3 regions of the Serratia liquefaciens ATCC 27592 genome follow, and region 3 is predicted to be linked to each of the others. Evidence: predicted binding sites of a transcription regulator. Region 3 holds the regulator's gene; each other region holds the start of a gene.

Region 1 (9,771 bases), 1.8 Mb from region 3:
GAGAGTGTGCCGATCAACATGCTGGTGAAGGTTAAGGGGACGCCGCTGGCGGACAACGACGACGTCGATCCTTTTGATTTCATTCGCACTATCGCAGTGGCACGCATCATGATGCCGTCTTCTTACGTGCGTCTTTCAGCCGGTCGCGAGCAGATGAACGAACAAACCCAGGCGATGTGCTTTATGGCCGGTGCCAACTCCATCTTCTACGGCTGCAAGCTGCTGACCACGCCAAACCCGGAAGAGGACAAGGATCTGCAATTGTTCCGCAAGCTGGGCCTCAACCCGCAGCAGACCGAAACCGAGCACGGCGACAACCAGCAACAAGAAGTGCTGGCTGCGCGCCTGATGCAGGCCGATACCGCTGAGTTTTACAACGCGGCGCTGTAATGAGCTGGCAACAACGTATTGAACAGGCGCTGGAGGAGCGGCAACAGAGTGCCGCTTACCGCCACCGTTTGGTGAATCAGGGCGGCAATGGCCGCCATCTTCAGCTTAACGACCAACGCTACCTGAATTTTTCCGGCAATGACTATCTGGGCCTGAGCCAGAATGCGCAGGTGATCGCTGCCTGGCAGCAGGGCGCGCAGCAATATGGCGTGGGGGCCGGCGGTTCCGGCCACGTCACCGGTTTTTGTACTGCGCATCAGGCGCTGGAACAACAATTGGCGCAGTGGTTGGGTTATCCGCGCGCGCTGCTGTTTATCTCTGGCTATGCCGCCAATCAGGCGCTGCTGGCGGCGCTGATGCAGGAAGAGGATCGCATTCTGGCCGATCGGCTTAGCCACGCCTCGCTGCTGGAGGCGGCAGTTCACTCACCGGCTCAGCTGCGACGCTTTCGCCATAACCAACCGCAGGCGTTGGCCGATTTGCTGGCAAAACCCTGCGGCGGCCAGACGTTGGCGGTCACCGAAGGGGTATTCAGCATGGACGGCGACAGTGCCCCTTTGGCAGAGCTGCATCGTTTGACCCGCGACGCAGGCGCCTGGCTGATGGTTGACGACGCACATGGCATTGGCGTTCAGGGTGAGCAGGGGCGCGGCAGTTGCTGGCAGCAGGGCGTACGGCCCGAGTTGTTGGTGGTCACTTTCGGCAAAGCCTTTGGCCTCAGTGGCGCTGCGGTCCTGTGCGATGAATCTACGGCCGAATACCTGTTGCAGTTTGCCCGCCATCTGATTTACAGCACGGCGATGCCGCCGGCACAGGCCTGTGCGCTGCAGGCAGCGTTGCATTGTATCCAGCAGGGTGACGAATTACGCACGCGGTTGAATACGAATATTCAGCGATTTCGCCAGGGGGCGGCCCAGTTGTCGCTGACGCTGACGGAGTCTCTAACCGCCATTCAGCCGTTGCTGGTGGGGGATAATCAGCGAGCGCTTGATTTGGCGCAGCACCTGCGGGGGCAAGGCCTGTGGGTGAGTGCGATCCGCCCGCCAACGGTACCGCCGGGCGGTGCGCGTTTGCGTATTACCCTGACGGCGGCGCATCAGCCACAGGATATCGATCGTCTGCTGGAGGTATTGCATGACGTCAGCGTTTGAACAGGTTAACAAGCAAGCGGTCGCCTCGGCCTTTAGCCGTGCGGCCGTGGGTTATGACGCGGCAGCGGTATTGCAGCGTGATGTGGGTGAGCGCTTACTGGGGATGGGGCAGGAGCACCAGGGCGAGCAACTGCTCGATGCCGGCTGTGGCACCGGTTATTTCAGCCGCCGCTGGCGTGAACTGGGCAAGCAGGTGACGGCGCTCGATTTGGCACCGGGCATGCTGGCCTTTGCCCGCCAGCAGCAGGCAGCGGATCATTATCTGCTGGGCGACATCGAAAATGTTCCCTTAGCCGATGCTGCCGTGGATATCAGTTTCAGCAGCCTGGTGGTGCAATGGTGCAGCGATCTGCCGAGGGCGTTGGCAGAGTTGTACCGCGTTACCAGCCCGGGCGGCGTGATTTTATTTTCCACCCTGGCTGAAGGTTCGCTGCATGAATTGGGTGACGCCTGGCAGCAGGTGGACGGTGAGCGCCATGTTAATGATTTTCTGCCGTTGGCGCAGATTGAGGCGGCCTGTGCGGGTTATCGCCATCACCTGCAGGTGGAATGGCAAACCCTGAATTACCCGGACGTAATGGCGTTGATGCGATCCCTCAAGGGGATAGGTGCGACCCATTTGCATCAGGGACGAGAGGCTGGGTTACTGTCCCGACAGCGCCTCGCCGCCTTGCAGGCAGCCTATCCCTGCCGTCGTGGACAATTTCCGCTCAGCTATCATCTGGTTTATGGAGTGATTTATCGTGATTAAGCGTTGGTTTGTCACCGGCACCGACACCGAAGTGGGCAAAACCGTGGCCAGTAGCGCCTTGCTGCAGGCAGCCAATTTGGCGGGTTACCGCACGGCCGGCTACAAACCGGTAGCTTCAGGCAGCGAGATGACCACGGAAGGGCTACGTAACGGCGATGCGTTGGCATTGCAGGCCAATAGTTCGGTGGCGCTAAGCTATGGAGAAGTAAACCCTTATGTGTTTGCAGAACCGACCTCGCCGCACATTGTCAGCGCCGACGAAGGGCGGCCGATCGAACTGGCTCAGCTTTCCGCCGGGTTACGTCATCTGGAGCAGCGGGCCGAGTGGCTGTTGGTCGAAGGTGCCGGGGGTTGGTTTACGCCGCTTAGTGAGCAACATACCTTTGCCGACTGGGTGCAGCAGGAACAACTGCCGGTCATTTTGGTGGTGGGAATACGGCTGGGCTGCATCAACCATGCCGTGCTGACCGCACAGGCTATCCGGCAGGCGGGATTGCCGCTGGTCGGTTGGATCGCCAATGACGTCTGCGCACCGGGTCGTCGCCATCAGGAATATATGGCCACGCTGCGCCGCATGTTACCGGCCCCGCTGCTGGGGGAGATCCCCCATCTGCCCGAAGCCGAACGGCAGGCGCTGGGGCAGTATCTGGATTTGAGCGTTTTATAAAGGGACTGGGGGAAATTTCTCCCCCCATATCCTGTTCGTCACACCGCCAGATAGGCATTGATCAAGTCCTCATCCAACTGTTCCAGCGTACCATCCGCCACGCTGCGGCCCTTATCCATCAGGCAAAAGCGATCTGCCACGCGGCGGACAAAGGGCAGTTTGTGCTCCACCAGCAGGATAGTCATGCCCAGTTCCCGGTTAAGTTTGCGGATCACGTTGCCGATATCGGCGGCGATAGACGGTTGAACACCGCTGGTGGGTTCGTCGAGGATCAGCAGCTCTGGTTCCAGTACCAGTGCGCGGCCAATCGCCAGCTGCTGCTGTTCACCGTCGCCCAAATCGCCGGCCCGACGTCCGCGCATCTCCCGAAGGTTGGGGAACAGGTTATAAATCAACGGCGGGATGCGGCGGGATTTATCGCGTCCGGCCATCAGCGCCACCTGCAGGTTTTCCTCAACGCTGAGTTGCGAAAATATCTGTCGCCCCTGGGGAACGTAGCTGATCCCCAGCTCCGTTCGGGTTTCTACCGGCTGCTGCAGCAGATTTTGCGGGGGTTCGTCTGCCAACTGCCAGGTCATGCTGCCGCTGACTACCGGCAAATGGCCCATAATGCAATTGACCAGCGTAGTTTTGCCCACGCCGTTACGACCGATAAGTACCGTGCATTGGCCACGCGGCAGTTCCAGATTGATATCCCACAGGGTATGGTTTTGCCCATAAAACTGATTCACTGACCTTAAACTTAACATCCGGCATTCTCCTCAAAGACCTGTCTTCCACTCGTGGTTGTACGCCCATAGTGGGCGTCGGCGTAACGCGGCGTTAACAGGCCGCGCCGATTTCACCTGCCGGAACCGCAGGGCGGCCGGTGCAGGGAAGGGGGACGAACCCCTTCTTCCTCGCTTAATCCACTCCCTACTGCGATTTCCGCCTTAGCGGTTTCTTTCCCGAGTGTTTCAATGTCTGGAACAAAATGCTGATCTGCTACCTTCAACGAGGTAGTTAAGTTTTGACTTAAGCGAGCAATACATAGGTGAAAATGGCACCTAAAGGCCATTCGTCAGCGCTCTCTCATGTTTATGTCGCCAATGTCAGTTGATTCGCATTGGCGTGACGCTAAACCCCGAGCAGCTCATTCTGCCGTTTCGGGGCGTAGATTTCCCCGAGCCCACTTTCGCCGTTAAAGGGTAATGCAACCCTTGGGCCAACTTTTTGAACGCTGTAAATCAGAGATTGTTATTGCCTTGTTAACGGCCTGGCGTGCCTACAGCGGCCCAGGCAGCCCTGGTGAAAATAGGGTCGAAAGTTAACGCGGACAATTTTTGCACTCTTCCAGTGCTGCCAGGAATAGTTATGGTGCAAACTATTTCGCCTGTCGCTGCAAGATGCAGCAGTTGAGGGTAACAATGGGATAAATCTGTTTTTGGCAATGGGGATTTTTAGCATTAATCGGCATAAACAAAGCGATATTTTTGTGAAAAAATAACTAAAAAAGCCATCTTGGCGAGAAGAAACGCCAAAAAGCGTTCTTTCTGCAACTCCCGCCGGGGGCGGGGCGGTGAGAGTTATCCACTATTCCTGTGGATAACCTTGTGCATTAGATTTAGAAAACCGGTTTAAAGCGAGAGCGGACGCGGGTTCTGTTCGCTTTGTCCGCAATCTCGTCTCTTTTATAAATTCATTATTTATCAATAAATTAACTAAAATCAAGCGGCCTCTGTATTGATGAAGTGTCTATGTATGATTTTTGGCCGTAGTGCTATCAATAAGTTAATTCGTGACGGATTTTGGGGATAAAACTGTTATTGACAATAAAAATGTCACGCCGCTGTAACCCTGGCGGTGCATGCAGCCCGGTTTGACGCACGCCAAAGCAACGAACCGCTTGAAGCTGGTTTTATATCCAGTATCATAGGCACTGGCGAAAATCGCCGGGGCTTTCCATAATTAGAGGCCATTCACCGAGCAACAGCTCCATGGCCGCCTGAGCGCGCGCATCTCCACAGGGTAGCCGAGTCAATGAGTAAAACGTTCAAACTGCATTCCGAATTCAAGCCGGCCGGCGACCAGCCGGAAGCCATCCGTAAGCTGGAAGAGGGCCTTGAAGACGGCCTGGCTCACCAAACGCTGCTGGGCGTAACCGGCTCGGGCAAGACATTCACCGTCGCTAATGTGATCGCCGATCTCAACCGGCCCACCATGGTGCTGGCGCCTAATAAAACTTTGGCGGCGCAGCTGTATGGTGAGATGAAAGAGTTCTTTCCCGAGAATGCGGTCGAGTATTTCGTTTCTTACTACGACTACTATCAGCCGGAGGCCTACGTCCCCAGCTCCGACACCTTTATCGAAAAAGACGCCTCGGTGAATGAACACATCGAGCAGATGCGCCTTTCCGCGACGAAAGCGCTGTTGGAACGTCGCGATGTGATCGTGGTGGCGTCGGTATCGGCGATCTACGGCTTGGGCGATCCGGATTTGTACCTGAAGATGATGCTGCACCTGACCAAAGGCATGATCATCGATCAGCGGGCGATCCTGCGCCGTTTGGCGGAGCTGCAATATAGCCGCAACGATCAGGCTTTCCAGCGCGCGACGTTCCGCGTGCGGGGTGAAGTGATTGACGTCTTCCCGGCCGAATCGGATGAATTGGCGCTGCGCATCGAGCTGTTTGACGAAGAGGTCGAACGGCTTTCGCTGTTTGATCCCCTGACCGGCCAGATCGAACAAGAAGTGCAGCGCTTTACCATTTACCCCAAATCGCACTATGTGACGCCGCGTGAGCGGATCCTGCAGGCGATGGAAGAGATCAAGGTGGATCTGGCCGAGCGGCGCAAGGTGCTGTTGGCCAATAACAAGCTGCTGGAAGAACAGCGTCTGACGCAGCGCACCCAGTTTGATCTGGAGATGATGAACGAACTGGGCTACTGCTCCGGCATTGAAAACTATTCGCGCTACCTGTCCGGACGCGGCGAGGGTGAGCCACCGCCAACGCTGTTCGACTATTTGCCGGCAGATGGTCTGCTGGTGGTTGACGAGTCCCACGTGACCATTCCGCAAATCGGCGGTATGTACAAAGGCGACCGTTCACGCAAGGAAACGCTGGTGGAATACGGTTTCCGCCTGCCGTCGGCGCTGGATAACCGCCCGCTGCGCTTTGAAGAGTTCGAAGCGCTGGCGCCACAGACTATCTATGTGTCTGCTACGCCGGGCAAATACGAGCTGGAAAAATCCGGTGGTGACATTATCGATCAGGTGGTGCGCCCAACCGGGCTGCTGGATCCGCAAATCGAAGTGCGGCCGGTGACCACCCAGGTGGACGATCTGCTTTCCGAAATCCGCAAGCGGGTGGCGATCAACGAGCGTGTGCTGGTTACCACGCTGACCAAACGCATGGCGGAAGATCTGACCGAATACCTGGAAGAGCATGGCGAGCGGGTGCGCTACCTGCACTCGGACATCGATACCGTGGAACGGGTCGAAATCATTCGTGACCTGCGCCTGGGCGAGTTTGACGTGCTGGTGGGTATCAACCTGTTGCGTGAAGGGCTGGACATGCCAGAGGTGTCGCTGGTGGCGATTTTGGATGCCGATAAAGAGGGCTTCCTGCGTTCCGAACGTTCATTGATCCAGACCATTGGGCGTGCGGCGCGTAACCTCAACGGTAAAGCTATCCTCTACGGTGACAAAATTACCGACTCGATGGCCAGAGCGATCGGCGAGACCGAGCGTCGCCGTGCCAAACAGCAGGCGTTCAACGAAGAAAACGGCATTGTACCGCAGGGCTTGAACAAGAAAATTTCTGATATTTTGCAGTTGGGCAAACCCAGTACCCGCAGCAAAGGCAAAGGGAAGGGGAAAGCTGCGGAAAACGCCGCCCAGTACCAAAATCTTACGCCAAAAGCGCTGGATCAGAAGATTCGCGAGTTGGAAGCGCAGATGTATACCCACGCGCAAAACCTGGAGTTCGAGCAGGCGGCGGGCTTGCGTGACGAAATCCACCAGCTGCGCGAGCAGTTTATTGCCATTTCATAACCCATTGGCGCGCTGCAGACCGCGGCGCCGCCAAAACATAAAATCCTTGTCGCCTCCGCCAAAGCTGATTATGGTGTGCGGCCATTTGACTACTGCGAGCCACCGACCATGACCCAACACCAGTCCAAAGACCCGATGCACGGCATCACTCTGGAACAGCTTCTGAATAAACTGGTGGAAAACTACGGTTGGTCAGGGCTGGCTGAACGCATTCGCATCAACTGCTTCAGCAGCGATCCCAGCATCAAGTCCAGCCTGAAATTTCTGCGTCGCACGCCGTGGGCGCGCAAACAGGTGGAAGATCTTTATCTCGACATGGTTGAGCAGGCCGCCAGTGATAACCCGTGGCTACGTGGCGGCAAATAAACGCTTAGGCGCGGGCACCTAACTCGATCAACGCTTGATCCAGCGCCTGGCGCAGCAACTGACGATCGTGGCGGTAAGGAATATCCTGCGCTTCCAGCGGCTGTTTGATCACCACCCGATCTTGCACTTCACGGGTATCCGCCGTTGGCCCGACAATGACGGCATCAATCATCTGGCGGCCAATTTTCGCCTCCATCAATTCCAGCTTGTTCTTCAGCGTCAAGGCTGCCGCCGCGACGCTTAATTCGCGTCCGAGGTTGTCGATATAAATCATATTGGCGCTACTGCGACGCAGAGCCTGCGTAAGGTCATCGAGCAACAGCAGAGGCATCAGGCTGGTCAGAAAACTGCCCGGTCCTATCAGGATCACGTCGGCCTGCGCGATAGCATCCAGCGCCTCGCGCGTTGCGTTGACGTGAGGTGACAGCATCAGCTCCTGTGGCATGTCGGTCAGTTGATCGACATTCACCTCGCCGTAAACGTGGTTGCCTTCATGATCGTGCGCCATCAGGTCCACCGGCTGTTCGGACATCGGGATCAGCGCCGCGTCCACCTTCAGCAGGCTGCGCACCAGGTTGATCGCTTCCAATGGGCGTACGCTCAGGTGATCCAGGGCTTTCAACATCAGATTGCCGAGGTTGTGCCCAGACAGTTCGCCATTGCCGCTGAAGCGGTATTCGAACATCGCGGAAGCCACGCTCGGTTCGGTGATCAACTGATTCAGGCAGTTACGGGTATCGCCCCAGGCAATGCCCCCTTCCGAACGGCGAATACGGCCGGTAGAACCGCCGTTATCGGTGGTGGTGACAATACCGGTTAAACGGGAGCCTAAAGACGACAGGGAAGACATCACGCGACCAAGACCATGACCGCCGCCTAATGCCACTACCCGATCGAGATCGGCCAGGGTTCGATTACGCATAAATTTCCTTACAAGGGGGCTTAACTGCCCGCATAAAGTAGCGGATTTGGCGTAAAAACGCGAAAAAGAGTGTGGTTTGCGTGATTCCGGTCAATTCGTCTCCCTAAAGGCTGTTTATCATGGTTTACCAGATTAGGAATCGCCTAAAATCGCTGTATACACAATTATATAGCGAAATTGCGCGTTGGCTATCGCGTTTGTTTAGCGCTAGAATTCCGATGAAAACCACGGTTTCGTTCCGGCTACTCCGACTGCGGGAACTGAGACCAAAACTCCTAGCCTCTGGGCCTACGTTGTTCCTGCGAACAATATGGCACTTGGGCCGTGGCGAAGTCAGCCACCAGGGTGCAGAGCGGAAACGTTCGCATCTCCCGACTTTGGAAGGTGTTATGGTGCCGCAACTCATTGATGCTTATGAGCGCAAGTTCTATTACTTGCGCCTGTCGATCACCGACGTGTGCAACTTTCGTTGCACCTACTGCTTGCCGGACGGCTACCGCCCGAACGGCAGCCCGAAAACATTCTTGTCGCTTGATGAGATCCGACGCGTCAGTCGCGCATTCGCCGAACTGGGCACCGAAAAAGTGCGCCTGACCGGCGGAGAGCCTTCTCTGCGCCGCGATTTCACCGAGATCATCGCTGCCGTGCGTGAAAACCCGGCCATCCGCCAGCTCGCCGTGACCACCAACGGTTATCGTATGGCGCGCGACGTCGCCGGCTGGCGTGATGCCGGCCTGACGGCGGTCAACGTCAGCGTCGACAGCCTGGATCCCCGCCAATTTCATGCCATTACCGGGCAGGACAAGTTCCGCCAGGTGATGGACGGCATCGACGCCGCCTTTACCGCCGGTTTCAGCAAGGTGAAGGTCAACGCGGTGCTGATGCGTGACGTTAACCACCAACAGCTGGGCGCCTTCCTTAACTGGATCAAAGACCGCCCGATTCAACTGCGCTTTATCGAACTGATGGAAACCGGCGAGGGGGGCGATCTGTTTCGCAAGCACCACGTTTCCGGTGAAGTGATCCGTTTGCAGCTGGAACAGCAGGGCTGGCAGCGTCAGCCGCGCGGCCGCAGCGACGGCCCGGCGCAGGTGTTCAGCCATCCGGATTATCAGGGTGAAGTGGGCTTGATCATGCCGTATGAAAAAGACTTCTGCGCCAGCTGCAACCGGCTGCGTGTTTCCGCTATCGGCAATTTACACCTGTGTCTGTTCGGCGAGCAGGGCATTGGTCTGCGCGATCTGCTGACGAATGATCAGCAGCTTGATGAACTGAAGGACCGCATCCAGGGCGGGCTGCTGAGTAAGAAACAGACTCACTTCCTGCATCAGGGTAACAGTGGCATAACGCAGAACCTGTCGTTTATCGGCGGCTGATCCCCGGCATCTTTCAAGCCGCAGCGTTGTTGGCTGCGGGCGCTCACCCCAGTCACTTACCTGAGTAAGCTCCTGGGGATTTACGGCCTTGCCGCCTAGCTGCAACTTGAAATCTA
Region 2 (9,771 bases), 1.5 Mb from region 3:
GGTACCTCAATCGGTCCGCCGTCGCCCATCAGCGGCACGCCCTGCACCGTCAACTGCCCGGTGGAGGAGATCTGGATGTTACCGTTACGGGTGTAGGCTTCGCCGCCGTCCGGCAGGCTGACGGCCAGAAAGCCGTCCTGCTGCAGCGCCACGTCCAGCGGGCGGGCGGTGTAATTCAGCGCCCCCTGGCTCATGTCCGCGCCCGGCGTTGACGCGGTAACCAGCGTTCGCGTCGGCAAGCTTGGCCCATCCACCGGCACGGCACGCAGCGCCGACAGCTGGGCGCGAAAGCCCGGCGTCGATGCGTTGGCCAGATTATTGGCGGTGACAGACTGCTGCTCCAGCGTCTGTCGCGCTGCGCCCATCGCGGTATAAATCGCGTGATCCATAAATCAGTCCTATTAGCGCAGGCTAACCAGCGTTTGCAGGATCGAGTCCTGCGTTTTGATGGTTTGGGCGTTCGACTGGTAGTTACGTTGTGCGACGATCATGTTCACCAGTTCCTGGCTCAGATCGACGTTGGAGGCTTCCAGCGCGCCGCTGGTCAGTTTGCCCAAACCGCCGTTGCCCGCCAGACCTACGCGTGGCTGGCCGGATGCGCCGGTTTCCTGCCAAACGTTATCGCCCTGAGAAGACAGGCCTTCCGGGTTGGAGAAGTTGGCCATGACGATCTGGCCCAGCACCTGAGTCTGCTGGTTGGAGTAGATGCCCATCACCGTGCCGTCGTTGTTGATCTGGAAGTTGGTGTATTCACCTGCGCCATAGCCATCCTGCGACACTTTGCTGACGGAATCGGCACTGACGCTCTGCTGCATGCTCTTGGCGAAGTTCAGGGTGAAATTCTGTGCCGGCGCGCCATCTTTGGCCTCCATCGGGATCAGCATGCTGAATTCGCCGGCGGTGCCTTGTTTGCTGGTGGTGCTGGCCAGATTGCCGCTGGTGTCGAACGTCATGGTACCGGCATCTACCGGAGCAGCCGTTCCATCCTGGGTATAAACCTGCCACTTGTTCTCGTCGGTTTTTACAAAGTAGGCGTTGATGTTGTGCGCGTTCCCTAACGAGTCATAAGTGGTGATGGTGTTGACGTAGTTGTAAGAATCCTTCTTGGCGGGATCGAAGGTGTGGTTATCCGGAACCTTATGCGTGGATTTAAGGTTGGCGACCATGTTGCCGGAGGTTGACGCCTTGGCGTTCATCATGCCTTCCGGAATGCTCAGCGGCACCGGGTTCGCGCCCTGTTGAATGGTCGGCGGCGTACCGGCAGCCGGGTAGCCGGTCAGTTGCAGGCCCTGCATGTTGGTCAGGTTGCGGTTTTCATCCAGTTTGAACTGGCCGTTACGGCTGTAGAAAATGCCGCCGTCCTGATCCTGCAGACGGAAGAAACCGTTGCCGGAAATCGCCACGTCCAGCGCACGGCTGGTGCCGGTGGTGGTGCCGCCTTTAAAGTTCTGGGTGATCCCCGCCACCTTAACGCCCAGGCCAACCTGTGAACCGGCGAACATGTCAGCAAAGGAAACGCTGCCTGATTTAAAACCGGAAGTGGCGGAGTTAGCGATGTTGTTACCGATCACGTCCAGATTGGTTGCTGCCGCGTTTAAGCCGCTTACTGCCTGAGAAAAGGCCATGTCATTCTCCGAATAGTGGTCAGGCTATCGTCCGATAACGCCTGATAGTGTTTTGAGATACCCAATAGCTTTCATGTTGCAGTTAGGCGGCAAGCGCAGGAGTCCCCAGGAGCTTACTCACGTAAGTGACTGGGGTGAGTGCGCACAGCCAACAACGCTGCAGCCTGAAGGATGAAGGGTATTGGGTTAAAGGATCTGCCGGACATCCTCCAGCGTGGCGCTGCCCGCCAGGCCCAGATCCAGCTTCGCGCCGTTCGCGTCGCGGATGACGCCGTTGACCATGCCAAAATGCAGGTTGCGCGCCACCAGCTGTTCGCCGTTGGCTTTGGCGTTGATCGTAAAGCTGTAGGCACCGTCCGGTGCGGTGGTGCCGTCCGTCATCGACCCGTCCCAACTGAACGAATGCACGCCAGCGGTCAGGCCGCCGAGATCAATGGTGCGTACCGCTTTGCCGGTGGCGTCGGTGATGGTGGCGGTCACCGAGTCGGCCGCACGCTCCAGTTCCAGACCAAACGGCGTGGTGCTGACCTTGCCGTCTTTGCTACCGGCCAGAATATTGCTGCCCGGGACCATCACGCCGTGGCCGATCAAAGCGGTAGCCTGCAGCGATTGATTGCTGTTGATCTGCCCGGAGATCGACCCCAGCGTGGTGTTGAGTTTCTCGATGCCCTGTACGGTATTGATCTGCGCCAATTGGCTGGTCAGTTCATTGTTCTGCATCGGGTTGGTCGGATCCTGATTCTTCAACTGCGCCACCAGCAGCGTCAGGAAGCTGTTGCTCAGATCCTGGCTGGTGTTATTTTTTGCGTTGGCACCGATGACGCTGTTATCCAGCGATTCAGTGGTGGTTGCGGCAATCGCCATGGCAAGCTCCGGTTATTGACCCAGCGTCAGGGTTTTCATCATCATCGACTTGGTGGTGTTGAGCACCTCGACGTTGGCCTGATAGCTGCGGGAGGCGGAAATGGTGTTGACCATCTCACCCACCACATCCACGTTAGGCATGCGCACATAGCCCTTGCCGTCTGCCAGCGGGTTACCCGGTTGGTAAACCAGACGCTCCGGCGCCGGGTCGTCAACCACCTGCGCTACGCGTACGCCGCCGGTAGGTTGTCCGGCCGCGGCAGCAACTTCAAACACCACCTGCTTGGCGCGGTAGGGTTGGCCGTCCGGCCCGGTGACGCTGTCGGCATTGGCCATGTTGCTGGCGCTGACGTTCATGCGTTGCGACTGGGCAGACAGCGCCGAGCCGGAGATATCAAAAATATTCAGTAGCGACATGCGCCTTATCCTTGTTGTAACACTGACATCATCCCTTTGATCTGACCGTTGATCAGCGTCAGGTCGGTCTGATACTTCAGGCTGTTATCGGCGAAGTTGGTGCGTTCGCGATCCATGTCAACCGTGTTGCCGTCCATGGAGGGCTGATCCGGCACGCGGAACAGCAAGTCGAGCTGTGGCGGCTGCATGTTCTGCGCCGGAATATGGCGCGATGACGTCATGTTCAGCGCAATGCCACTGCCGCTGGCGCGCCCTTGTTCCAGCACCTTGTTCAGTTGGCCGGCGAAATCGATATCCCGCGCCTGATAACCCGGGGTGTCTGCGTTGGCGATGTTGGCGGCCAGAATTTCCTGCCGCTGGGCGCGCAGGTTCAGCGCCTCTTGACCAAAGCGCAGAGCAGCGTCCAGTTTGTCGATCATGCTCCCTCCGCGAGGTTAGAATTTGGAGCCGACAGCATAAACGTCCCTTCCGCCAGCCTATCGTGGGAATAAGGGCAAAATGCGTCGCTATTTATCTGCTTAGCCTGCGCGCACTCCGGGTACACTTACGCGCACCCTGAGGCTTTTTGAGGAAGAAGCGGAGATGAAAGCGAAAATGCTGTTGTTGGCAGCCCTGCTGTGCAGCCTGAACGCACGGGCCGAAGATCTGGCGGCGCAGATCGATCGCTTCATCAGCAGCCAGTTCAGCGGCAGTCCGGTGCAGGTTAAAGTGCTGGTGCGCACGCCCGCCACCCAATGGCCACAGTGCGAATTCCCGCAGCTCTCTTTGCCACAGAATGCGCGGCGTTGGGGTAATATCAGCGTTTCGGCACGCTGCGGCCAGGAACGGCGCTTTATCCAGACCCAGGTTCAGGTGATCGGCCAATATCTGGTGTCGGCCCGCGGCATCAGCGCCGGCAGCAAGCTGACGGCGGCGGATATCACCTTTAAAAGTGGCCGGCTCGACACCTTGCCACCGCGCACGCTAAGCGAAACCGGCAAAGCGCTGGGGGCCGTCAGCCTGCGCAATATCAGTCCCGGTCAGCCGCTGACCTTCGCCATGCTGCGTCGCGCCTGGGTGATCAAGGCCGGTCAGGCGGTACAGGTGACCGCGCAGGGAAGTGGATTTAACATCAGCGGTACGGGCAAAGCCATGAACAATGCTGCCGCCGAAGACAACGTCCGTGTGCGTATGGCTTCCGGACAAATCGTCAGCGGCATAGCCAGTGATGACGGTACGATCCGTATTGGGTTATAAGACGGTACGATCCGTATTGGGTTATAAAAAGGTAAAGGTTTATCAAAACCTGCCGATAAGAAAATCATAAGCAGACTTTTATTGGCCGCCAGGGCCACAAAATATCAGCCATTGCCTTCGCGGCGACGGCATCGATGGAGATTGACCATGAGTATCGATCGCACCCAGCGGCTGCAACCCGTTCCAACGGTGCAACCTCGTGAAACCGCGACTGAAAGCCCACTTCAGCCACGCAAAGCTGCCCAGACGGAAAACACCGTCAGCGGCACCCAGGTAAAATTGAGCGACGCGCAAGCGCGCCTGATGCAGCCGGGTACGCAAGATATTGATATGAATCGGGTGGACGCCATCAAGCAGGCGATCCGCAACGGCGAACTGAAAATGGATGCCGGGAAAATTGCCGATGCGCTACTGAAAGACGCGCAAAGCGATGCCCTGTGGATGGCTAACGGCCAGCAAACGCCGGAGGCTTAACCCTCGGGTTAAACACCAAGGAATTCTTTGACAGGTGGTTATTCGTAATGGAAAGTCTGGCGCAACTGATTGATAAGCTGTTGGAAACCCTGAATGCGCTGAGTACGGTGCTGACGGAAGAACATCATCTGCTCTGTTCGGGACAATTACCGGGCGTGGCGCTGCAACGCGCTACCGATGCCAAGAGCCAGTTGCTGGCCACGGTAAACTATCTGGAGCAGCAGCGGCTGAACCTGGAGCGCGCACAGGGGCAACAGGCACCCTATTCCGCGCACCCGCGCCTGGCGGACGGCTGGCAACGAGTACAAACGCTCAGCCAGCAGCTGCGGGAAAAAAACCAGCATAACGGCATGCTGCTCAATCAACAGATCGATCACAACGCTCAAGCGTTGGCGATCCTGAGCAAGCAAAACAAATCGCTCTACGGCCCGGATGGCCAGTCGCGCAATGCCAGCCTGCTGGGGCGAAAAATCGGCGTTTAATCAAAGAATGATTGTTGATCCACCTGAGCGGCTCAACCGGTGGATGATAAGACCCCAGGGCTATTTGACGAACGGCAGATCCGAGTACCTTGTGGTATAGCTGGGGGACAGCATTTCGCGTTTCATCGCCCAGCTTTTTTGGATCCCCTGCCCGGCAAACCACACCGTGCCCCGACCGGACTGATTAAGCCGATCAAGGGTCTGCATTAACTCACTGCTGTTAGGCCTGGGCTGGTGTTCATCAAACAAATTAAGCTGCGCCACCCCCTGGCTAAAGAAATCACTCAGCATCACACCGGCTTTCATATAGCGAAAATCGTCTTTCCAGATACGGTCAAGCGCACTGACAGCAACGCGAATAATGTCACGCGTATCGTTGGAAGGGATCGCCAGGCGCCCGCTGGCCTGAGGGCCGTAAAATGTTTCATTCTCGGCATGGGGACTGGTTCGCATAAAGACGCTGATCACACAGCAGAACTGCTTCTCTGCCCTGAGCTTTTCGGCTGCGCGTTCCGCATAGGTACAAATGGCCTGGCGCATATCTTGATAAGCCGTGATGCGATGACCAAATGAGCGGCTACAGATGATCTGCTGTTTGGTGGGCGCAAACTCATCCAAGGCCAAACAGGATTCGCCGCGCAATTCACGAACCGTACGTTCGAGTACCACATTAAAGTGTTTACGGATCACCCAGGTTGAACAGTCAGCAAGCTGTAGCGCCGTTTCGATCCCCATAAAGCTGAGCTTCTTGCCAATGCGGCGGCCCACGCCCCACACCTCGTCCACCGGCACTAACGCCAGCAGTTTTCGCAGGCGCTCAGGATCGGACAACTCAACAACGCCCCCCGTTTGACGCCACTTCTTTGCCGCAAAATTGGCGATCTTCGCCAGTGTCTTGGTTTGCGCGATCCCCACGCCAACGGTTAACCCGGTATTCTTTAACACCCGATCGCGCATTTGATGGCCAAAGGTGCTCAGCGGAAGGCTGCTACTCAGGCCAGACACATCGATAAAAGCTTCATCGATGGAGTATATCTCTACGACAGGGGCCATCTCGATTAGCGTCAGCATCACCCGATGGCTGAGATCGGCATAAAGCGTATAATTCGAGCTAAAAACGCTGACCTGCTGGTGCCGTAATTGCTCTTTGATTTTGAAGTAAGGCGCCCCCATTTTGATGCCCAGCGCTTTGGCTTCCGCCGAAAGTGAAATAACGCATCCGTCATTGTTTGAAACGACGACGATCGGTTTGCCCTTAAGATCTGGCCGAAAAACAGTCTCGCAGGACGTGTAGAAGCTGTTGACGTCAACAAGTGCGAACATGTCGGTTTGATTTCAAGGTAAATGTCACAACGCCAAAGATTTCCAGCTCTTCTTCGGCCTGGAAAACGATCGGAGAATAATCCGTATTATGAGGCACCAGCTGAATACGTGGATGGGTTTGCAGCTCCTTCACGGTAAATTCGCCGGCCACTGCCGCTATGACGATGTCGCCATGAACGGCGGTCAAGGAACGATCAACCACCAGTAAGTCACCGTGGCTGATACCTGCGCCGATCATCGAATCACCACTGACCCGGACAAAGTACGTCGCACTGGGGTGTTTCACCACCAGCTTATTCAGGTCGAGACTGTCTTCGACATAGTCCTGAGCCGGGCTGGGAAAACCGCAGGGGACTCGCTCCATAAAGAGGGGAAGTAATAAACCGGGAGTGAGCTGACTGGGGTGAATAAACTGCATAATGGCCGATCCGAATAACTGTATTTATATACAGTATCCATGATCGGCAGCAACGATCAAGCGGCATATAATAAAATTCCTGAAAGCAGTTGAAGCATCAGGCAATTTAAATTGGCCTACCTGCCCCGTGGCTAAACACGCTTTGGGGTAACGGAATAAAACCAGGTCAAGGGCAACGGCCAGAGGAGCCTGGCTTGTGTCGTTTTAGTTTTACTCGTAATTCACAATCACCTGATTGCTGATCACGCGCAGCGGCGGATTCAGACTACCGCGCGCCTGCACGTAATAAACAAAACGCAGTTCGGCGTTCGCCGGTTCCCCTTTCAGCCCGGTGCTGCTGCCGCTGCCACCGCCCAACACAATGCAGCGCGTCAGGGTGCAAAGCTGCGCCTGCATGCCCGCCGGCTCATCGGCCAGCAGCCGGTAACGCCAACTTACGCTGGTGATGCGGGCATTGGCGTCCGGCAACGCATTGGGGGCGCGTAACCCCGGCGATTCCCCCCGCTCACCACCATATTCCAGCGTTGCGCCGACGCTGTCGGCTACCCAAGAACCGGATGCTGCCTGCACGCTCAACGGCGCTAACAGGCAAATTAACGCCAGACGGTGTTTCATTATGCGGCCCCAATGGTGGAGGTCATGCGGATTTGGCGGTCGTCATTGATCTCCAGATTCGACAACACCACCATCTGCGGCAGGCTGCGACGCAGGAAACGCGCCAGCAAGGCCCGCAGTGCGTGATTCACTAACAGTACCGGCGGCGCGCTGAGCATTTCCTGCCGCTGCAACGCCTGTTTGGCCTGATCCAACAAACGATCCGCCAGGCCCGGTTCCAAACCGCCGCCGCCCTGCAGCGCTTGCAGTAACAGACGCTCGAGCTGGGTATCCAGGCCAATCACCTGAATTTCACCGTTGCCCGGGAACCACTGTTGGGTGATCGCCCTTCCCAGCGCCACGCGCACCACGGTGGTCAGCTCATAAGGGTCGGTTTGTGATGGGGCATGCTCCGCCAGCGTTTCAATAATGGTGCGCATATCGCGGATGGAAACCCGTTCCGCCAGCAGGTTCTGCAACACCTTGTGCAGCGTGGTCAGGCTTACCACGCCCGGCACGAAATCTTCGGTCAGCTTCGGCATGTCCTGTGCGACGCGATCCAGTAATTGCTGCGCTTCCTGTCGGCCAAACAGCTCACTGGCAAACTGGCCAATCAAATGATTAAGGTGCGTCGCGACCACCGTGCTGGCTTCCACTACGGTGAAGCCCTGGATCTGCGCCTGCTCGCGCAGCGCGCTGTCAATCCATACCGCTTCCAGCCCAAACGCCGGATCGGTAGTTTTATCCCCCGCCAACTCGCCCACCGCATTGCCTGGGTTAATTGCCAGCCAGCGGCCCGGTTGCGCTTCGCCACTGCCGATTTCTACGCCCTTCATCAAAATACGGTAGCTGGCCGGCGGCAGTTCCAGGTTGTCGCGGATATGCACCACCGGTGGCAAATAGCCCATCTCCTGCGCGAATTTTTTACGGATGCCGCGGATACGGCCCAGCAATTCACCATTCTGTTGGAAATCCACCATCGGGATCAGCCGGTAACCGACCTCCATCCCCAACGGATCTTCCAGCTGCACGTCAGACCAACTGGCTTCCACCGCCTGCGGATTATCCTGGGTGACCGGCACTTCCTGCACTTTGGGCGCTTGCTGATCGCGCCCGCGCAGCCACCAGGCCAACCCTAACAGAGCGGCGGTAAACAGCAGGAATACCAGGTTCGGCATCCCCGGGACCAGCCCAAGCAGGCCGAGTACCGCGGCGCTGAGCAACATAACCCGTGGGTTGTTGAACAGTTGGCCAACCATCTGCTCGCCAACGTCCTGATCGGTCGCCACGCGAGTCACGATCACGCCGGCGGCGGTCGAAATCACCAACGCCGGGATCTGCGCCACCAGGCCGTCACCGATGGTCAGCAAGGTGTAAGTTTCCGCCGCCGTGCCCAGTTCCATTCCGTGCTGGAGCACGCCGACCAACAGACCACCGACCACGTTTAGCATCATGATCATCAGACCGGCGACCGCATCGCCACGGACGAACTTACTGGCACCGTCCATCGAACCGTAGAAGTCCGCTTCCTGCGTGACCTCAGAGCGACGTTTTTTCGCCTCTTCTTCACCGATCAAACCGGCGTTGAGATCGGCATCGATCGCCATCTGCTTGCCCGGCATGCCGTCCAGCACAAAGCGTGCGCCCACTTCGGCAATACGCCCGGCACCCTTGGTGATAACCATAAAGTTGATCAGCACCAAAATGATAAACACCACGATACCGATGGCGAAGTTACCGCCCACCAGGAAGTGACCGAAGGCCTCTACCACGCGGCCTGCGGCGGCAGATCCGGTATGCCCTTCCATCAGGATGATGCGCGTCGAAGCTACGTTGAGCGACAGGCGCAGCAAGGTTGAGAACAGCAAAATGGTGGGGAATGCGGCAAATTCAAGCGTACGCTGGGTAAACATCGCTACCAGCAACACCATGATCGACAAGGCAATATTGAAGGTGAACAGCAGATCGAGGATAAATGCCGGCAACGGCAGCACCATCATCGACAGGATCATCAGGATCAGTATCGGGCCGGCCAGCACCTGCCACTGCGTATCTTTAAAACTGCCCGGCAAACGAAGCAAGGCGGCCAAATTAGCCATTTGTATTACTTTCTCCAGCAAAATCCAGTGCTTCCGGCACCGGTAAACGTTCAGGTTTTTTCGGGATCAGCCCCCCTTCGCGCCGCCAGCGTCGCAGCTGGTAAACCCAGGCCAATACTTCGGCCACGGCGGCATACAGGGTGGCGGGAATGTGTTGTCCAATCTCGCTGTGTCGATATAGAGCACGTGCCAGCGGCGGTGCTTCGAGCATGGGAATACGGTGTTCCGCCCCCAGTTCA
Region 3 (9,771 bases):
CCTGACGGCGCAGCAGATGATTAATCAGGTCGTGCTCGCGCTGGCGGTCGTCACCGGCGTCACCCAACAGCAGTACCCGACCGTGGCTGAAAGCCTCTCGCTGCAACGCCTGGGCCAGGGTGGCAAAAAACGGGTTGGAGATATCGGGTACCACCAACCCGTAGGTCAGGGTGTTGCCTGAAGCCAGTGCCCGGGCGATATCGTTTGGTCGGTAACCGGTTTTTTCAATAGCCTCCAGCACCCGCAGACGGGTGGTTTCCGCCACCGGGCGCGGTCCGTTGTTGATCACGTAGCTGACGACCGCAACCGAGGTGCCCGCTACGCGGGCGACGTCGGCACGGGTGATGCGTCGCGCGGATTGATTATCCAAGTTGGGTTCCTGTGCGCCCTGATTACGCCGCGTCCTGCGGCAGGTTTAGATCGCGGCCGCGGGTTTCCGGTGCAAAGAAGGTGGTGATTAAGCCAATGGCCGCCATTACAACAAAATAGCAGGCGACAGGCCACCAGTGACCGAAGCCGGACAGCAACGCGGTGGCGATCAGCGGAGCGGTACCGCCGGAAAGGATCGACCCCAGCTCCTTGGCGAACGCCATTTTTGAATAGCGATTTTTGACGCCGAACAGTTCCACGCCATAGGCCGCCTGCACCCCAAAAATGCCGAGTGACGCAATGCACATGCCGACCACAATCACTGAAATGACGGTTGCCGGTTCGCGGCTGTCGAGCAGCCAGAACGCCGGGAAGGCATACAACACCAGCAACAGACAGAACCAGCGGTAAGTGATACGACGGCCGAAGCGATCGGAAAGCCAACCGGCCAGGGGGATCACCAGGAAACCGCACAGTGAGGCGATCATCACCGCCAGCGCGGGCACCGATTTGTCCACCATCAGCACCTTGGCGACGTAACCGACGATAAAGCCCTGACACAGATAGGAGGGGCCATTCTCGCCAATGCGCAGGCCAAGCATGATCCAAAAAGCTTTGGTGCGCTGCAAATAACTGCGGTTATCCGGCTCGGTGGGGGTATTTTCCAGCATCCGCTGGCGGTTTTGCTGAAGCTCGCGTTCAAACACCGGCGTTTCGCGTACGTGGCGGCGCAGGTACAGTGCTCCTGCGGCGATCAGGATGCTGGCAAGGAACGGAATACGCCAGCCCCAGGCGATAAGATCCGCTTTGTCCAACTGCAACACTAACAACCACACCAGCGACGCCAGCAGGGTGCCGCTGTTGGAACCGATGGCGATGATCGAAGCGACCAGACCGCGTCGTTTTGCCGGTGCGTATTCTGCCAGCATCACCGCGCCGCCGGAGAGCTCCGCTCCGGCACCGAAACCTTGCGCAAAACGCAGGATCACCAGACAGACAGGCGCCCAAACGCCAATTTGTGCGTAGGAGGGGATCAGCCCGATCAGCGTGGTAGAAACGCCCATCAACGCGACCGTGGTGAGCAGTACCACGCGGCGGCCTTTGCGATCGCCAATCCAGCCAAAGACCAACGCACCGATTGGACGGGCGACAAAGCCGACGGAGTAAGTGGCAAAGCTGGCCAACAGCGCCACTATCGGTGTGGCTTCGGGAAAGAACACGTCGCCGAACACCATACCGGCCGCCAGGCCATACAGTGCGAAATCGACATATTCCATCGCGGTGCCGAGCCAGCAGGAAAAAGTGGCACGCCAGAATTGGCCGCGCCCTTCTTTGGTGGCCAGGCGTTCGTCGGCCGCCAGCGTATCGCCGGCGGCCTGTTGGTGTGCAAGCGTTGTTTCGCTCATGGCATTGATATCCTCTTTTCGTCATGCGCCATAAATGGCGCCGTTAAAGATGGTTTCCCTGGTGTCGGCAAGAAGGTTTGCTGACAAAGTGTTGGACTGATGGCGATTCAACGCTGCGGCACAAGAGTATCTACGCGCGTAGATAAAACAATGTGGCAGAGGCGAAAGTTTGCAGGCGATCACAGAATCCCCATCGCTCCGGTGGACGAAGGTAAAGAAAACAGATGGCAGAAAGATGACATTGCGCCGCTTTTTTGGGCGTTATTTTGCTGTGCGCCACGCCACGAATCAGCCTGCCGCTTTTGAATTTCTGCGTTACAATGGTCGACTGTTAACAGTTTGTCTGGTCTGGCGCGGCCGCAGGGCGCGGCGTCAGGCATGGAGTAGAGCAATGTCTGGCAATAAGGATTCCATCCTGCCGCCGTTGGAGTGGTTATCCGCGCAACAATCTCCGCCACCCGCCGCCGTCAGTGATTGGCTGATGGAGTTAGGATCCATGACCCGCCGCTTTGAACGTCACTGCGGGCGCGTGCACGTTGAGCCGCAGCGCGAGTGTTTTATCACCCGCGATCAACTGGGCGAAGAAGCCGACCATCTTCCTGACAGCCCACGATACTGGCTGCGTGAAATCGTGCTGTTGGGCGACAACCAGCCCTGGCTGCTGGGGCGTACGGTGATCCCGCAGGAAACCCTGACCGGCCCGGATTTGGCGCTGGTGGATTTGGGCACATTGCCGTTGGGGCGCTATCTTTTTAGCAGCGACGAGTTAACTCGCGATTACATCCATATCGGTCGGCAAGATGCGCTGTGGGCACGCCGTTCCCGCCTGCGACTGGCGGGTAAACCGCTGTTGCTGACCGAACTGTTTCTACCGGCTTCGCCGCTGTACGCCGCGGGCAGTACTGACCCCGAATGATGAGGAGAGGAAATACCTTGGAGGGAAGCGTGATTCAAAGTAAATGGCAGGCTTATAGCCATCTGATGCGCATCGATAAACCTATTGGCACCTTGCTGTTGCTGTGGCCGACGCTGTGGGCGCTGTGGCTGGCGGGGAAGGGCGTGCCGTCGCTGTCTATCCTGCTGGTGTTCGTGGTCGGGGTTTTCCTGATGCGTGCCGCCGGTTGTGTGGTGAATGATTATGCCGATCGCGCCGTCGATGGCCATGTGAAGCGTACCGCCGGACGCCCAATGCCCAGCGGCCGGGTGAGCGAAAAAGAGGCCAAGATCCTGTTTGTGGTGCTGGTGCTGATTTCGTTCGCGCTGGTGCTGACGCTGAATGCGATGACCATCTGGCTGTCTCTGGCGGCGTTGGCGCTGGCATGGGCCTATCCGTTTATGAAGCGGGTCACTCATTTGCCGCAGTTCGTGTTGGGTGCCGCGTTTGGTTGGGGCATTCCAATGGCCTACGCCGCCGTCAGCGAATCGCTGCCGCTGAGCTGCTGGCTGCTGCTGCTGGCCAACATCTGCTGGACGGTAGCTTACGATACGCTGTATGCCATGGTCGATCGCGACGATGATCTGAAGATTGGCGTGAAATCCACCGCCATTTTGTTCGGTCGCTATGACAAACTGATCGTCGGCCTGCTGCAGTTCGCCACCTTGCTGCTGATGCTGTGGGTGGGCTATCTGGCGCAGTTGAGCGGCGCGTTTTATTGGTCACTGTTGCTGGCGGGAGCCCTGTTTATCCATCAGCAAAAACAAATTGCCGGTCGTGAACGGGATGCCTGTTTCAAAGCGTTCCTGGATAACAACTACGTCGGGCTGGTACTGTTTATCGGTATTGCGCTGAGTTACTGGCAAAGTTGACCGCGTTCGGACAGTAAAAAAGGCACCCTGGGGTGCCTTTTGTTTTCTTTATCAACGTATTACTGGTCTTTCTCTTCCAGTTCAACCGCTTCTGGCAGAGCGTTGGTTTCCGCCGGCATGCTGACGCTTTCAATGGTCAGTTTGATTTCCGGGGTAATCAGGTCGCTCAGCATGTTGTACACCTCAAGGGTGTGCTCACGCACCGCATCGCCAATATCATTGATGTAGCCTTCTTCACGCAACGTAGCCACCAGGGTGGAGAATACCGCTTTGTCGAAGAACTCCGGCGCGTTGATGCCGTGCAGCACGGATAAACGCTGCGCCATGATACGGCTCTCTTTCTCAAGCGCACCGCGGTTAATGCTCGGGTTGGCGCTGAGGATAGACATGGTGATGGCGTAGCGCTGCAAGGTTTCACGGACACCGGCGGCCAGCAGTTGCAACGGACGGATGCGCGCTGGATTCAGTACCAGATCGTCGCCTTTATCGCAGATCAATTGCTGACGGATCATTTCCTCGATCAGCGGTTGCAGCACCTCCGGCAGTTGTTCCTTGTCGTTGTGCAGGAACAGCTCGGCTTTCAGCATCGGGTAAATCAAACCAATCTGGCGCAGCAGTTCAGCGCGAGATACCCGGCGATGGTGCATCACGATGGTGGCAATCAGTGACGGCAGAACCAGCAGGTGATGGATATTGTTGCGGTAATAGGTCATCAGCACCGCCTGCTCGCGCGGCAGAATGATGATATCGCCGATGTTATCCTTCTCCACCTCGAACTTGTTCATGTTCAGCGCGTGATCCAGCAACTCATCCGGCGTTTGAGTCGGCACGGTAACGTCATCGGCATAAGGCACGTTGCGCATCAGTTGCAGATAGCATTCCAACTGTTCAAGCAACTGCTCGCGGGTCAACGAGCGCTGGCGAGAAGCCAGTAACGCCGTGGAACACAGGTTCATGGCGTTGGCCGCTGCGGCATTGTTGATGCGCACCATAATCTTGGCCGCCAGATCGTTGACCGTCGGCGTCAGCCAGCTTGGGCGCTGGGATTCGATCGGGTCAATCGATTCGCGCCACTGCGGCACATTCTGGTTCAGGTAGGTGGTCAACGGCAGGGGATCGCCGAAGTTCACGTAGCCCTGGCCGAGATTACGCAGTTTGCGCAGGCCGCGCAGCATCTGCAGCAGGCTCTCTTTTTCCTTGGTGGCGCCACGCAGCTCTTTGGCGTAGGTTCCCACTTCCATCACGTGCTCGTAACCGATGTAGATCGGCACTAGCGTGATAGGGCGGGCCCCGCCGCGCAGCATCGCCTGAATGGTCATCGACAGGGTGCCGGTCTTCGGCTCCAGCAAACGCCCGGTACGGGAACGCCCACCTTCGACAAAGTACTCGACCGAGTAACCGCGGGTAAACAGCTCGCCGAGGTATTCACGGAACACCGTCGAGTACAGCTTGTTGCCTTTGAAGGTCCGGCGGATAAAGAACGCGCCCAGGCGGCGGAAGATCGGCCCGGCCGGCCAGAAGTTGAGGTTAATACCGGCAGCAATGTGCGGCGGCACCAGGCCCTGGTGGTACAACACATAGGACAACAGCAGATAGTCCATGTGGCTGCGGTGACAGGGTACATACACGATCTCGTGGCCGTCCTGCGCCAGCTGACGTACGCGTTCGGCGTTGGTGACGTTGATGCCCTGATACAAGCGGTTCCAGGTCCAGCTCAGCACACGGTCGGAAAGGCGCACCGTCTCGTAAGAGAAGTCGGCGGCAATCTCTTCCATCAATGCAATGGCATTTTGCTGGGCTTTTTCGTGGGAGATCTTTTTACTGCGCGCTTCGTCTTCGACCGCTTTTTCGATCGCTTTGGACGCCAACAGCTTGTTGAACAGGTCCTGACGGGCCGGCAGGCTTGGGCCTACGGCAGCCAGACGCTGACGCGAGAAGTGCATCCGGGCTACGCGAGCCAGCTTTTGCGCGATGATCTTGTCCGTACCGTGCTCGGTCGCCATGCGGCGCAGCGAAACGGTATTGGAGAAGCGCACAAAGCTATCGCGGCCGAGCCACAGCACGGCAAAGAATTTCTGCACGCCATTTAGCAAGCGCAGATGCGGTGTGCCGTGGCCTTCGCGCCCCGGAGAGCGGCCAAACATCACCGAAACCGGCAGCATCTGAATATCGAGATCCGGGTTACTGCGGTGCAGATCCAGATAGTCGTGGAACAGTTTTACCGACTCTTCTTTCGGCGTGTAGTAGCGGAATACGCGCGGGCCGTCGTGAATAAACACGTGGCTGGGCAGCACGGTGCCGTCTATTTCCAGCGGTTCGAGAGGATCGGGCAAATCCTGCGCCAGGCACTGGGTGCGCAGCGTCAGTAAATCCGCCTTGGAATTATAAGGTAAAACATACAAAATCGGCCGTGAGGGATCCAACCCTAACTCCGTGACCGGATCTGAAGGGATAACCTTACTTCTTACCAACAATTTGAGTGGTAAATTCAATAGTTTATAATAAATTTTACGCCAACCTGACATAACAACGTGAAGCCTCTTGTTAGCAATGCGCCGCAAGCATACCAGAAACCGGGTAGCAGATCTGTGGTGTTGGAAAACCGGGAGCCGTGAGCGCTTCCTGGCCTAGACTGTTTAATTATGACTTACCTCTGCGAAAGGCACTAAAAACATGACGAACCAAGCAACCGGCTTGACCCGTATTATTAAAGCCGCCGGCTACTCTTATAAAGGTTTTTCCGCTGCCTGGCAGCACGAAGCGGCGTTCCGCCAGGAGTTGGTGGTGACCGTGCTGGCTATCATACTGGCGATTTGGCTGGACGTGGGTGCGATAGCGCGCATTTTACTGATTGGGTCGGTGGTGCTGGTGATGATTGTCGAGATGCTCAACAGCGCGATTGAGGCGATTGTTGACCGGGTGGGGACCGAGTATCACGAGCTGTCCGGCCGGGCCAAGGATATGGGGTCGGCGGCAGTTTTGCTGGCGGTTATTTTGGCGCTGTTTGTTTGGGGCACGGTGCTGTGGCAGCACTTTGTCTGAGCAGAGCAAGCTCGTTGCGATCCGGGTCGCTAATCCCTGATTTTTATTCATTCTTCGGTTCCCAAGCCGCACTTACCTGTATATACTCACAGCAAGACTGTATAAACAAACAGGGGGCGGAATGAAAGCACTAACTACCAGACAGCAAGAGGTCTATGATCTGATTCGCGATCATATTTCGTCCACTGGCATGCCGCCGACGCGTGCCGAGATCGCCATGCGTCTGGGGTTCCGTTCGCCAAATGCCGCAGAAGAACATCTGAAAGCGCTGGCGCGTAAAGGCGTCATCGAAATCGTCTCCGGCGCTTCGCGCGGCATTCGGTTGCTGATGGAAGATGAAGAGGGTTTACCGCTGATTGGCCGCGTGGCTGCCGGTGAGCCGCTGCTGGCGCAGCAGCATATCGAAGGTCACTACAAGGTGGATCCTTCCCTGTTCAAACCGAGCGCGGATTTCCTGCTGCGGGTTAACGGCATGTCGATGCGTGATATCGGTATTCTGGACGGTGACCTGCTGGCGGTGCATAAAACTCAGGACGTGCGTAATGGCCAGGTGGTTGTGGCGCGCATCGAAGATGAAGTTACGGTCAAGCGGCTGAAAAAGCACGGTAACGTGGTTGAGCTGCTACCGGAAAACAGTGAATTCCAGCCGATTGTGGTTGATCTGCGTCAGCAGAACTTCACCATTGAAGGCTTGGCGGTCGGCGTGATCCGCAACGGCGACTGGGTTTAACCCATAAGCCTGCACGCTGCCCTTTGATTTAAATCGCCCCAGCTCTGGGGCGATGTCATTTCTGATCGATTAAAACCGCATTGCCACGGGAACATTTCACTATGCGCCTGCTCTCCGCCTTCACCAGCGATACCGATAAAGCCTTGTGGCGCCTGGCGCTGCCCATGATCTTCTCCAATATCACCGTGCCGTTGCTTGGGCTGGTGGATACCGCAGTGATCGGTCACCTCGACAGCCCTGTTTATCTGGGCGGTGTGGCGGTGGGAGCGATGGCGACCAGCTTCCTGTTCATGCTGTTGTTGTTCCTGCGTATGAGCACCACCGGTCTGACTGCGCAGGCTCTGGGCGCACAAAACCCACAGGGATTGGCGCGCGCCTTTATGCAACCGCTGCTGCTGGCGGCGTTGGCCGGTGTGGCCATTGTCTTGCTGCGCCATCCGCTGATCGAACTGGCGCTGAAAATCGTCGGTGGCGACGAGGCGGTGCTGGAGCAGGCCCGATTATTCCTCGAGATCCGCTGGCTGAGCGCGCCGGCGGCATTGGCGAACATGGTTATCCTGGGCTGGCTGCTTGGCGTGCAATACGTACGTGCGCCGGTGATCCTGCTGATTGTCGGCAACTTATTGAATATTGTACTGGATATCTGGCTGGTGATGGGGCTGGGCTGGAACGTGCAAGGTGCGGCGACGGCGACCGCTATTTCTGAGTATGCCACGCTGCTGCTGGGCTTATGGCTGTCCTGGCGGGTCATGCGCCTACGTGGCATTTCCATGCCGATGCTGCGCACTGCTTGGCGCGGTAACCTGCGGCGTTTGCTGGCGCTGAACCGCGACATTATGCTGCGTTCCCTGCTGCTGCAGCTGTGTTTCGCTTCTTTGACCATCTTCGGTGCCCGGCTTGGCGGCGAAGTAGTGGCGGTGAATGCGGTGCTGATGAACTTACTGACCTTTACCGCCTATGCGCTCGACGGTTTTGCCTACGCGGTTGAAGCGCATTCTGGCCATGCCTATGGCGCGCGCGACGATAGCCAACTGCGCAAGGTGTGGCGTGCGGCTTGCCGACAAGCCTGTCTGGTCGCGTTGGCCTTTGGCCTGGTTTATGCCGTTGCCGGTCAGCATATTATCGCCGCCTTGACCTCGTTACCGGAACTGCGTGCGCTGGCCGGCCACTATCTGCCGTGGCAGGTGGTGCTGCCATTGGTGGGCGTATGGTGCTATTTGCTGGACGGCATGTTTATTGGCGCCACCCGAGGAGCAGAAATGCGCAACAGCATGGCAGTGGCAGCGGCCGGCTATGGTTTAACGCTGCTGACCGTACCCGTCTTGGGCAATCATGGTTTATGGCTGGCGCTGGCGGTCTTTCTTTCTCTGCGCGGCATCGCGCTCGGCTGGATTTGGCACCGCCACAGGCTGCGCGGTACCTGGTTTGCCGCGGATCCAACGGCTCACAATGAGACGTTATCATAAAATTAACTAATGTTTTTTATTCATATTGAGTTACATATTATCGCGTCGATTTAGTCCCGCTTACTGACTGTTATTTCGGGTGTTTTACTGCATTTTGTTAGTTTGTTGAATTTTTATTCTGGTTTTTTGTTTTTTATCGATATCTGTTGCTATAGTTAATCATGTGGCTGGCGGAATGAATTGGAATGACATTCCCTTCATTTTAGGTCAATTGACCATGATTATTACTCAGTTAAGCCCAGCGACAAGTTTTTAAAACTGACTAATCACAGGTAACGGAGAGGTTATGAACAAAGATCAAGCCGACGGTAACTGGAAGCAGTTTAAAGGGAAAGTAAAGGAAAAATGGGGCAAGCTGACCGATGATGATTTGACGGTCATTGAAGGGAAACGCGAACAGCTTGTCGGTAAAATTCAGGAACGCTACGGCTACCAGAAAGAGGCGGCCGAGAAAGAAGTGAAATCCTGGGAAGACCACAACAAGTATCGCTGGTAGTGCGATAGGCCGCAGCGGATTGCGGCCGTAAACTATGCTGATGGCCAGGCGTTTCAATCCCCTTGACGCTATGGCCGAAGGTACAGGGAGGTACCTGATACCCTCTTATTTCTTCTTGATAGCGATGCTGTGATCGTGTTCGCCGCAATCATGTTTGCTATCGCAGGCTTCTACCTCAACGCAACCCTCACACAGGCCATGGGCTTCTACCACGCTGTGACGCAGGGCAAATCCTGACTCTTTAGCCAGCTTTTGCAGCGTCTCTTCGATCCCTTCGGTTGTGCGCTCAGTCACCTGGCCGCAGCGATCGCAAATGAACAGTGCGGAAGTATGCATCGGCTGTTCGAAATGATGGCACAACACATAGCTGTTCGCCGATTCCACGCGATGAATAAAGCCTTGTTCCAACAGGAAATCCAATGCACGGTAAACCGTGGGGGGTTTGGCCTGGGGTTC

Evidence for each region. Region 3 encodes LexA, which represses DNA repair genes until DNA is damaged. Its sites were predicted from a motif close to TNCTGTATGTACATACAGNA; they were not measured.
Region 1: a site for LexA is predicted at 4,849-4,868, ahead of uvrB (excinuclease ABC subunit UvrB). Genes of this name have one in related genera too.
Region 2: a site for LexA is predicted at 6,856-6,875, ahead of umuD (translesion error-prone DNA polymerase V autoproteolytic subunit). Genes of this name have one in related genera too.

The regions. Positions count from the first base shown of each region.
Region 1 covers NC_021741.1:1,272,554-1,282,324, forward strand. Annotated here, with positions in the region: gene bioB (biotin synthase BioB) at 1-390, shown strand, start outside; gene bioF (8-amino-7-oxononanoate synthase) at 390-1,541, shown strand; gene bioC (malonyl-ACP O-methyltransferase BioC) at 1,525-2,292, shown strand; gene bioD (dethiobiotin synthase) at 2,285-2,959, shown strand; gene M495_RS05920 (ATP-binding cassette domain-containing protein) at 2,998-3,708, opposite strand; gene uvrB (excinuclease ABC subunit UvrB) at 4,979-6,991, shown strand; gene M495_RS05930 (VF530 family protein) at 7,100-7,357, shown strand; gene M495_RS05935 (gluconeogenesis factor YvcK family protein) at 7,362-8,279, opposite strand; molybdenum cofactor riboswitch at 8,540-8,682, shown strand; gene moaA (GTP 3',8-cyclase MoaA) at 8,669-9,655, shown strand.
Region 2 covers NC_021741.1:3,176,000-3,185,770, forward strand. Annotated here, with positions in the region: gene M495_RS14950 (flagellar basal body rod protein FlgF) at 1-389, opposite strand, end outside; gene flgE (flagellar hook protein FlgE) at 402-1,625, opposite strand; gene flgD (flagellar hook assembly protein FlgD) at 1,812-2,489, opposite strand; gene flgC (flagellar basal body rod protein FlgC) at 2,502-2,906, opposite strand; gene flgB (flagellar basal body rod protein FlgB) at 2,912-3,325, opposite strand; gene flgA (flagellar basal body P-ring formation chaperone FlgA) at 3,489-4,142, shown strand; gene flgM (flagellar biosynthesis anti-sigma factor FlgM) at 4,290-4,616, shown strand; gene M495_RS14985 (flagella synthesis protein FlgN) at 4,664-5,098, shown strand; gene umuC (translesion error-prone DNA polymerase V subunit UmuC) at 5,159-6,421, opposite strand; gene umuD (translesion error-prone DNA polymerase V autoproteolytic subunit) at 6,405-6,839, opposite strand; gene M495_RS15000 (flagellar protein FlhE) at 7,050-7,454, opposite strand; gene flhA (flagellar biosynthesis protein FlhA) at 7,454-9,532, opposite strand; gene flhB (flagellar biosynthesis protein FlhB) at 9,525-9,771, opposite strand, start outside.
Region 3 covers NC_021741.1:4,725,643-4,735,413, reverse strand. Annotated here, with positions in the region: gene M495_RS22055 (LacI family DNA-binding transcriptional regulator) at 1-370, opposite strand, end outside; gene M495_RS22050 (MFS transporter) at 393-1,775, opposite strand; gene ubiC (chorismate lyase) at 2,167-2,691, shown strand; gene ubiA (4-hydroxybenzoate octaprenyltransferase) at 2,688-3,581, shown strand; gene plsB (glycerol-3-phosphate 1-O-acyltransferase PlsB) at 3,641-6,106, opposite strand; gene M495_RS22030 (diacylglycerol kinase) at 6,255-6,623, shown strand; gene lexA (transcriptional repressor LexA) at 6,745-7,353, shown strand; gene dinF (MATE family efflux transporter DinF) at 7,455-8,819, shown strand; gene M495_RS22015 (CsbD family protein) at 9,106-9,315, shown strand; gene zur (zinc uptake transcriptional repressor Zur) at 9,421-9,771, opposite strand, start outside.